3 regions of the Streptomyces sp. NPDC058579 genome follow, and region 2 is predicted to be linked to each of the others. Evidence: riboswitches for the same ligand, from Rfam matches in the RefSeq annotation. Region 2 holds a riboswitch; each other region holds the start of a gene.

Region 1 (3,266 bases), on a different contig from region 2:
GCCACAAGCGGGGCGCGCACGCGATCGGCGGGATGGCGGCCCAGGTGCCGAGCAAGGACCCGGCCGCCCACGAGGCGGCGCTCGCCAAGGTGCGCCTCGACAAGGAGCGGGAGGCGGAGGACGGCTTCGACGGCTCCTGGGTCGCCCATCCCGGGCTCGTCCCGGTCTGCCGCGAGGTGTTCGACGGCGTGCTCGGCGACCTGCCGGACCAGCTCCACCGGACGCGGGACGACGTGGAGGTCACCCCGGCGGACCTGTTGTCGGTACGCCGGATCAGCGGACCGCCCACCCAGGAGGGCATCCGCACGAACATCGCCGTCGCACTCGGCTACTTCGCGGCCTGGCTGCGCGGTCAGGGCGCGGTCGCCCTGGACGGGCTCATGGAGGACGCGGCGACCGCCGAGATCGCCCGCGTCCAGATCTGGCAGTGGGTGCGGCACCGGCTGATCGACCGGGAGACCGTCGTACGCCTGCTCGACGAGGAGCTCGAGGCGCTCGGCGCCCGGTACCCGTGGGCCCCGCTGGAGGAGGTGCGGGCGATCTTCGAACGGAACGCCCTCAGCGGCGAACTGCCGCTCTTCTTCACCCCGGACGCCTACTCCCGCCACCTCGTGCGCCACGCGGAGCCCCGCTCATGAGCGCCGAGAGCGTGGGCGCCGGGACCACGGGTGCCGAGACCATGAGCGCCGAGACCACGGGCGCCGAGGAGATCACCCGCGTCGGGGTGGTCGGCGGCGGCCAGATGGGGGCGGGCATCGCGGAGGTCTGCGCGCGGGCCGGACGGCACACGATCGTCTGCGAGACGGACGCCGTGGCCGCCCGGGCCGCGCGGGAGCGGGTGACCGCCTCCCTCGACCGCGCCGTACGACGGGGCAAGCTGGAGCCGGCCGCCGCGCAGAGCGCCCTCGACCGGCTCGTCTTCACCGGCGATCTCGAGGAGCTGGCCGACCGCCAGCTCGTGATCGAGGCCGTCGTCGAGAACGCGGAGGCCAAGACCGAGGTGTTCACCCGCCTCGACAAGATCGTCGAGGATCCGTCGGCGGTCCTGGCGACCAACACCTCCTCGCTCCCCGTGATGCGCCTCGGCATGGCGACGGGCCGCGCCGACCGGGTGGTGGGCCTGCACTTCTTCAACCCGGTGCCGGTGCTGCCGCTGGTGGAGGTCGTGACCTCGCTGCACACCGCTTCGGACACGGTCGCCCGCGTGGAGCGCTTCGCGACGGAGGCCCTCGGCAAGACGGTCGTGCGCTCGCAGGACCGGGCCGGGTTCGTCGTCAACGCGCTGCTCGTGCCGTACCTGCTCGCGGCGATCCGTATGGCCGAGTCCGGTTTCGCCACGGCCGCCGACATCGACGCCGGCATGGAGCTGGGCTGCGCCCACCCGATGGGCCCGCTGAAGCTGGCCGACCTCATCGGCCTCGACACCGTCTCCTCGATCGCGGAGTCGCTCTACGAGGAGTTCAAGGAGCCCCTCTACGCGCCGCCCCCGCTGCTCCAGCGGATGGTGGAGGCGGGGCTACTGGGCCGCAAGGCGGGCCGGGGGTTCCACCCGTACCCCGGCCGGGACTGACCCCCTGAGCTGCGGGGCGGACCCGCGGGCGTGTCTCACCTCACCATCCGTATGGTGGACATCTCCCGGCACGGCGCCGGCCGGCCCCTTAGGGTGGCCGGTGCAGCTGGTTCGCCCCGTCAGCCGGACGGGATGCGTCGTAAGAGGGAACCCGGTGGGAATCCGGGACTGCCCCGCAGCGGTGAGCGGGAACGACCGCCGTCATACGCACTGGACCCGTAGGGGTCTGGGAAGCGACGGCCAGTAGGTGTCCTCCCCCGTGGAGGATGTGCCCGCGAGTCCGAAGACCTGCCATCTGCCCGTGCACGGACCATTCGTGCGCGGACATTCCGGTGACCTCGAGGGCGGGTCGGCGACCACACCAGACGGAGACCGGCGCGTACCGCGCGAGTCGGCCGTCCGGTCGGTCACCCTTCGCGTTCTCGTCCCGTCGCCGGGATCTCAGGGATTCATCTCGCGAAGGAGATCTCCGTGACCACCAAGCCCGCAGCCGCGGCAGCACGGGCCACCGTGTACGGCTACCCCCGTCAGGGGCAGCACCGGGAACTGAAGAAGGCGATCGAGGGGTACTGGAAGGGCCGCGTCACCGCCGACGCCCTCCGGACCACCGCCGCCGAACTGCGCCGCGCCCACTGGAGCCGGCTCGCCGAGGCGGGCGTCCACGAGGTGCCGACCGGCGACTTCTCCCTCTACGACCACGTCCTGGACACCACCGTCATGGTCGGCGCGATCCCCGCGCGGCACCGGGAAGCCGTCTCCGCCGACGCTCTCGACGGCTACTTCGCCATGGCGCGCGGTACGCAGGACGTCGCGCCGCTGGAGATGACCAAGTGGTTCGACACCAACTACCACTATCTGGTCCCCGAGTTGGGTCCGGACACGGTCTTCACGGCCGACTCCGCCAAGCAGGTCGCCGAGCTGACGGAGGCCCTCTCCCTCGGCCTGACGGCCCGTCCGGTCATCGTCGGACCCGTGACCTATCTGCTCCTCGCCAAGCCCGCGCCCGGGGTGGCCGCGGACTTCGACCCGCTGACGCTCCTCGACCGGCTGCTGCCGGTGTACGCCGAGGTCCTCGCCGACCTGCGGGCCGCGGGCGCCGAGTGGGTGCAGGTCGACGAGCCCGCCCTGGTCCAGGACCGCACCCCGGCCGAGCTGAACGCCGCCACCCGCGTCTACCGCGAGCTCGGTGGCCGCACGGACCGGCCGAAGCTGCTGGTCGCCTCGTACTTCGACCGGCTCGGCGAGGCCCTGCCCGTGCTCGCCAAGGCGCCGGTCGAGGGGCTCGCGCTGGACTTCACCGGCTCTGCCGCCGCCAATCTGGAGGCCCTCGCGGGCGTGGGCGGGCTGCCGGGCAAGCGCCTGGTCGCCGGCGTGGTCGACGGCCGCAACATCTGGGTCAACGATCTGGCGAAGTCCCTCACGACCCTCGGCACCCTGCTCGGTCTCGCCGACCGGGTCGACGTCGCGGCCTCCTGCTCCCTGCTGCACGTCCCCCTCGACGCCGCCGCCGAGCGGGACATCGACCCGCAGATCCTGCGCTGGCTCGCCTTCGCACGCCAGAAGACCGCCGAGGTCGTCACGCTGGCCAAGGGCCTGTCCCACGGCACCTCCGCGATCGCCGCCGAACTGGCCGCCAACCGGGCCGACCTGACCTCCCGCGCGGAGTCCCCGCTCACCCGCGACCCGGCCGTGCGCG
Region 2 (3,266 bases):
CGGGGTGCAGGACACCGCGCGCGGCGCGGGTCTTGTCCCAGGCCGGGACCGGGCCGTTGCGCTCGGCGAGGTCGGCGGAGGCCTCGTACGCGGCGAGCATGATCCGCTCGGCGATCCGGGTGGAGAGCGCCCGCGCCTCGGGGGAGTCGAACGGCAGCTTCAGCTGGAAGAAGACGTCCTGGAGGCCCATCGCGCCCAGGCCCACCGGGCGCCAGCGGGCGTTGGAGCGGCCGGCCTGCTCGGTCGGGTAGAAGTTGATGTCCACGACCCGGTCGAGGAAGGTGACGGCCGTACGGACGGTCTCGTCGAGCCGCTCCCAGTCGATGTCCGAACCGACGACGAACGCACCCAGGTTGACGGAGCCGAGGTTGCACACGGCCGTCTCCCCGTCGTCCGTGACCTCGAGGATCTCCGTGCAGAGGTTCGAGGAGTGGACCGTGTGGCCGGGCTCGGCGGTCTGGTTGGCCGTACGGTTCGAGGCGTCCTTGAAGGTCATCCAGCCGTTGCCGGTCTGGGCCAGGGTCCGCATCATCCGGCCGTACAGGTCACGGGCCGGCATGGTCTTGCGGGCAAGCCCCTTCGCCTCGGCGGCGCGGTACGCGGCGTCGAACTCCTCGCCCCACAGGTCGACCAGCTCGGGCACGTCCGCCGGGGAGAACAGCGACCACTCGGCGTCCGCGTTGACCCGGCGCATGAACTCGTCCGGGATCCAGTGCGCGAGGTTCAGGTTGTGCGTACGCCGGGCGTCCTCACCGGTGTTGTCGCGCAGCTCAAGGAACTCCTCGATGTCCGCGTGCCAGGTCTCCAGGTAGACCGCGGCCGCGCCCTTGCGCCGGCCTCCCTGGTTCACGGCCGCCACGGAGGCGTCCAGGGTCTTCAGGAACGGCACGATGCCGTTGGAGTGCCCGTTGGTGCCGCGGATCAGCGAACCGCGGGCACGGATGCGGGAGTACGACAGGCCGATGCCGCCCGCGTGCTTCGAGAGGCGCGCGACCTGGTGGTACCGGTCGTAGATGGAGTCCAGCTCGTCCAGCGGGGAGTCGAGGAGGTAGCAGGACGACATCTGCGGGTGACGGGTGCCGGAGTTGAAGAGCGTGGGGGAGGACGGCAGGTAGTCGAGCCGGCTCATCAGCCGGTAGAGCGCGGCGACCTCGTCGAGCGCGCGGGTGGAGTCGTCCTCGGCGAGGCCGCAGGCGACGCGCAGCATGAAGTGCTGCGGGGTCTCGATCACCTGGCGGGTGATCGGGTGGCGCAGCAGGTAGCGGGAGTAGAGGGTGCGCAGACCGAAGTAGCCGAAGCGGTCGTCCGCCTTACCGTCGATGAGCGCGTCGAGACGGTCGGCGTGCAGCTTGACGAAGTCGGCGGTGCGGTCGGCGATCAGGCCCTCGTGGTGACCGACGGCGACGGAGGCGGAGAAGCAGACCGAGCCCTGGGAGGCCGCCTCGTCCGCGATCGTGATGGTCAGCAGCCGGGCCGCGAGCCGGGAGTAGGCCGGGTCCTCGGCGATGAGACCCGCGGCCGCCTCGGTGGCCAGCTCGCGCAGCTCCGCCTCGTCCGAGCCGGCGTTGCGGCCCCGCAGAGCGGCGGCGGCGACCTTGCCGGGGTCGGTGTCCGTGAGGTCGGCGGTGAGGTCGGTCAGGGTCCGCAGGAGCACGGTCCCGGGTCCGTCGCTCTCGTTGCCGTCGCTCTCGATCGCTGCGGCCGGATCGGCGGGCGCGATGGTCACGTGGGGCTCTCCCTCGCTCGGCTCGGGGCCGGCGCGGGAGGCGGGCGGCGGCTCCCCGAAGGCAGGGGAGAACCGCGCCACGGCCCACTCCGCGAGGCCCAGACGTCTGTGACACCCGGAACGGAAGGACCGGGTGCGCTGTCGGCAGGTCTTCGGACTGACCGGACGGACGAAGCCGTCAAAAGCACACCGTTGCGGGACAGTTCCGGATTCGCACCGGATTCCCCTGCGACGACAGCGAGCACGAGCATACATGTGGGGGGCGCCGCTCTTGGCACCCCCCACATGTTGTGTCGCCCCCGAATTCGTTCGGGAATCAGGGAATACCCGGGGGTCACAGCTCCAGGGCGTACGTGAGCAGCGGCTCCATGTCCGGGATCGGCTTCCAGTCGCGTTCCGGAGTGCGGACGAAACCCATCCGCTCGTAGATCCGGTGCGCGCCGGACATGCCGCGCTGCGTGGAGAGCCGGACCCGTACGCACCCTTCCAGGGTCCGCGCCCGCTCGACACAGGCCCGGACGAGCGCCTCGCCGACCCCTCGGCCGCGCGCCGCCTTCGCGACCGCGAGCATCCGGAACTCCGCCTCGCCCGCCCCGGCGAGGTCGGCCCACGGCCGGTCTCCGGGGGTGAAGGTCACCCCGCCGAGCAGCCGCCCCGAGCGGTCCGCCGCGACCAGGACCTCGGCCTCGGCGTCGCGCCGGGCCACGTCGCGCAGGACGTGCAGGTAGTCGTCGTCCTCGCCGAAGTCGAGGTGTCCGTCGTCGAGGAAGGCGCGGGCGGTGATCTCGCCGAGCGTCTCGTACTCCTCGGGCCGTACCGCCCTGATCGTGATGTCCATGGCCCGCAGTCTGCCCGAGGGGCACGGCGAAGGGCCCGGGGATTTCCGCTCGGAAACCCCGGGCCCTCACGTGGTGCCGTTACGGCGTCAGTGCGAGCTCACGCCGACCTTCGGCAGCTCGGTCGAGACGCCCTTGTCGCCCGCGTCCGCCGTGTAGTCCGACGGCGAGGTCTCGTCCACGCCCTCCGGCGCCTTGACGGCCTTCAGGACGAAGGTGAGGACGACGGTGACGATGACGTTGAGCACGAAGGCGGTGAGGCCGATGTAGCCGATCTCGCCGATCCCCGGGATCTCGGCGGACGAGCCGCCGAAGTGCTTCTGGGTCGGGCTGGCCACGCCGTACGCCGCGGCCGTGCCGTAGACCATGCCGACGGCCCAGCCGGCGAGCAGCGCCCAGCGGTGGAACCAGCGGGTGAAGAGACCGCCGACCAGGGCCGGGAGGGTCTGCAGGATCCAGATGCCGCCGAGCAGCTGGAAGTTGATCGCGACCGTCTTGTCCATGGTGAGGACGAAGGCCAGCGCGCCGACCTTGACCAGCAGCGACACCAGCTTGGACACCTTGGTCTCCTGCGCCGGCGTGGCGTCCGGCTTCAGGAAGTCCTTGTAGATGTTGCGGGTGAAGAGGTTGGCGGCGGCGATCGACATGATCGCGGCCGGTACGAGCGCGCCGATGCCGATGGCGGCGAAGGCCACACCCGCGAA
Region 3 (3,266 bases), on a different contig from region 2:
GGCCGACCAGGTCTCGGCGAGCCGGTCCCCGATCAACCCGGAGCGCAGCGCGGCGGCCTGGCCGCCCGCGCTCTCGACGGTCTGGAAGAACTCCCAGCCCGCGTGGGCGAGTTCGTCCGTCAGGCGCTCCACGTACCAGGAGCCGCCCGCCGGGTCGATGACCCGTGCGAGGTGCGACTCCTCGACGAGGATGGTCGAGGTGTTGCGGGCGATGCGCCGCGCGAACGCGTCCGGCAGGCCGAGCGCGTGGTCGAACGGAAGGACGGTGACGGATTCGGCGCCGCCCACGCCCGCGGCCAGCGTGGCCACGGTGGTGCGGAGCATGTTCACCCAGGGGTCGCGGCGGGACATCATCACGGGAGAGGTCACCGCGTGCTGCCGCTGTGCGCCCGCACCGCTCGCCCCGCTGACCTCGGCCACCCGGGCCCAGAGCCTGCGCGCGGCACGCAACTTGGCGATCGTGAGGAACTGGTCGGCGGTGGCCGCGTAGCGGAACTCCAGCTGCCCGAGGGCCTGTTCGACGGAGAGTCCGGCTTCCGTGAGCTGCCGCAGGTACGCGACGCCGGTCGCGAGGGCGCACCCCAGCTCCTGCGCGGCCGAGCCGCCGGCCTCGTGGTACGGCAGCGCGTCCACGGTCAGCGCCCGCAGGCCCGGGTACTCCTCGGCGCAGCGCAGGGCGAGCCCGACGGCGGGGGAGGGGTCGTAGGGCCGGCCGGTGCGGGCCTCCAGGCCGAGGGGGTCGGCGCCCAGGTTGCCGCGCGCGGCCTCCGGGGCGACGCCCCGCTCCTCGTACAGTCCGAGCAGCTCGCGCGCGGCCTCCTCCACGTCCTGCCCCGCGTCGAGGACGACGGGCGCGAGGTCGAGGTAGACGCCGTCGAGGGTCCGGCCGAGGCTCCCCAGGGGGATGCCGCCCTCGCCGACGACCAGCCAGAGCGAGGTGACGCCGTTCTCCAGGTCGGCGAGGACCGTCCCGGTGTCGGCGGTGGTGTGCCGCTGGCGCACGTCCCAGCCGCCGACCGTGTTCCCCTCGGCGCGCCCGGATCGTACGAAGGGCGCGAAGCCGGGCAGGCCGGGCTCGGGGGCGGTGTCCTCGGCGGCATAGAGGGGACGGACGCGGAGCGCGTCCTCCAGGGCGGTGGACAGGGCGTCCTCGGCCGCCGGGCCCTCGACGTCCTTGCCCGACTTGCGCAGCACCCCGGCTACCAGGTGCTGCCACTGTTCACGGGACGCGTCGGGGAATTCGGCGGCGAGGGCGAGCCCGTCGTCGGGAAGGACTGTCATGCTCGGATGTTAGGACAGCTCGCTCAGATGACAGCAGTGCACACCGCTGTGACCTTGCCCTCTCCGAGCAGGTCTTGAAGCTCCGGGCGACTCCGCTCTACTAAGGGATGCCGCAGGTTCACCCGGCCGGGGGTGGATTTACTAGGACGTCCAACTATATAGTCGCGGCGAAGGCCCGCGGTGCAGGGAAGCCGGTGTGATTCCGGCGCGGTCCCGCCACTGTGACCGGGGAGTACGCCGTCGAGCAGCACGCCACTGACGAGTGATGTCGGGAAGGCGGACGGCGCGCGCTGATCCGGGAGTCAGGATACCGGCCGCGGGATGTTCCGTGTTGTCCACGAGGATGGAGCTGACACGCATGGCACCGGTGCGCCCGCACACTCCCCGCGGATCCGGCCGACGGGCACCCGCCCGTCGAGGACCCCGTCGAGTAGGACCCCACCACCACACGACCGTCAGGACCTGACGGCGCCTCGCCATTCGCGCTCTCGCGCCGTAGGCGACCACCACCCCGCGATGAATCACGCCCACCGGCGTTCGCGGTCGTGGCGGTCCTCCGGCGCGCCATCCGGATCACCTGACGAGAGCAGGCACTCATGGTCCGCGCACAAGACACCACCCCCGTCCGCGAGTTGACCCACTTCATCGGCGGCAGGCACACCCCGGGAACCTCGGGCGCCTACGGCGACGTGTACGACCCCAACACCGGCGAGGTCCAGGCCCGCGTGCCCCTCGCGAACCGGGCCGAGACCGAGGCGGCCATCGCCGACGCCGCCCGGGCGCAGCGTGACTGGGCCGCCTGGAACCCGCAGCGCCGCGCACGCGTCCTCCTGCGCTTCCTCCAGCTCGTCGAGCAGGAGAAGGACGACCTGGCCCGGCTGCTCTCCTCCGAGCACGGCAAGACCGTCGCCGACGCCCACGGAGACCTCCAACGCGGCCTGGAGGTCGTGGAGTTCGCCGCCGGCATCCCGCACCTGCTCAAGGGAGAGTTCACCGACAACGCCGGGACCGGCATCGACGTCCATTCGCTGCGCTCCCCGCTCGGCGTCGTCGCCGGCATCACCCCGTTCAACTTCCCCGCGATGATCCCGCTCTGGAAGGCCGCCCCCGCCCTGGCCTGCGGAAACGCCTTCATCCTCAAGCCCTCGGAGCGCGACCCCTCCGTACCGCTGCGGCTCGCCGAGCTCTTCCTGGAGGCGGGGCTGCCCGCGGGCGTCCTGAACGTCGTCAACGGCGGCAAGGACGCCGTCGACACCCTCCTCGACGATCCCCGCGTCGCCGCCCTCGGCTTCGTCGGTTCCACCCCCGTCGCCGCGCACGTCTACGCCACCGCCGCCGCCCACGGCAAGCGCGCCCAGTGCTTCGGCGGCGCCAAGAACCACATGATCGTGATGCCGGACGCCGACCTCGACCAGGCCGTGGACGCCCTCATCGGCGCCGGCTACGGCTCGGCCGGCGAGCGGTGCATGGCCGTCTCGGTGGCCGTCCCCGTCGGCGAGGACACCGCCGACGCCCTCGTCGCCCGGCTGAAGGAGCGCATCGGCGAGCTGAGGATCGGCCGCAGCGACGACGCGGACGCCGACTTCGGTCCGATGGTCGGCCCGGACGCCGTCGACCGGGTCCGTAAGTACATCGGCATCGGGGTCGAGGAGGGCGCCGAACTCGTCGTCGACGGACGCGACTTCGTCCTCCCCGGGCACGAGGGCGGCTTCTTCGCCGGGGCCTCCCTCTTCGACCGGGTCACCCCTGACATGCGCGTGTACCAGGAGGAGATCTTCGGCCCCGTGCTCTGCGTGGTCCGCGCCGCCGACTACGAGGAGGCCCTGCGGCTGCCCAGCGAGCACCTCTACGGCAACGGCGTGGCGATCTTCACGCGCGACGGCGACACCGCCCGCGACTTCACCCGGCGCGTCGACACCGGCATGGTCGGCGTCAACGTGCCCATCCCGGTGCCGGTGGCGTACCACACCTTCGGCGGCTGGAAG

What was found. A riboswitch is a leader RNA that binds a small molecule or an ion and turns the genes downstream of it on or off. The one in region 2 is predicted to bind cobalamin.
Region 1: another riboswitch for cobalamin. It lies ahead of metE (5-methyltetrahydropteroyltriglutamate--homocysteine S-methyltransferase); the one in region 2 lies ahead of ACFWRO_RS35580 (ribonucleoside-diphosphate reductase subunit alpha).
Region 3: another riboswitch for cobalamin. It lies ahead of ACFWRO_RS05000 (CoA-acylating methylmalonate-semialdehyde dehydrogenase); the one in region 2 lies ahead of ACFWRO_RS35580 (ribonucleoside-diphosphate reductase subunit alpha).

Annotation. Positions count from the first base shown of each region.
Region 1 covers NZ_JBHXPI010000002.1:481,405-484,670, reverse strand. The annotation lists gene aceB (malate synthase A) at 1-638, shown strand, start outside; gene ACFWRO_RS05030 (3-hydroxybutyryl-CoA dehydrogenase) at 680-1,570, shown strand; cobalamin riboswitch at 1,661-1,881, shown strand; gene metE (5-methyltetrahydropteroyltriglutamate--homocysteine S-methyltransferase) at 2,042-3,266, shown strand, end outside.
Region 2 covers NZ_JBHXPI010000066.1:7,258-10,523, reverse strand. The annotation lists gene ACFWRO_RS35580 (ribonucleoside-diphosphate reductase subunit alpha) at 1-1,726, opposite strand, end outside; cobalamin riboswitch at 1,852-1,994, opposite strand; gene ACFWRO_RS35575 (GNAT family N-acetyltransferase) at 2,061-2,564, opposite strand; gene mctP (monocarboxylate uptake permease MctP) at 2,652-3,266, opposite strand, start outside.
Region 3 covers NZ_JBHXPI010000002.1:472,910-476,175, forward strand. The annotation lists gene ACFWRO_RS04995 (methylmalonyl-CoA mutase family protein) at 1-1,281, opposite strand, end outside; cobalamin riboswitch at 1,430-1,615, shown strand; gene ACFWRO_RS05000 (CoA-acylating methylmalonate-semialdehyde dehydrogenase) at 1,878-3,266, shown strand, end outside.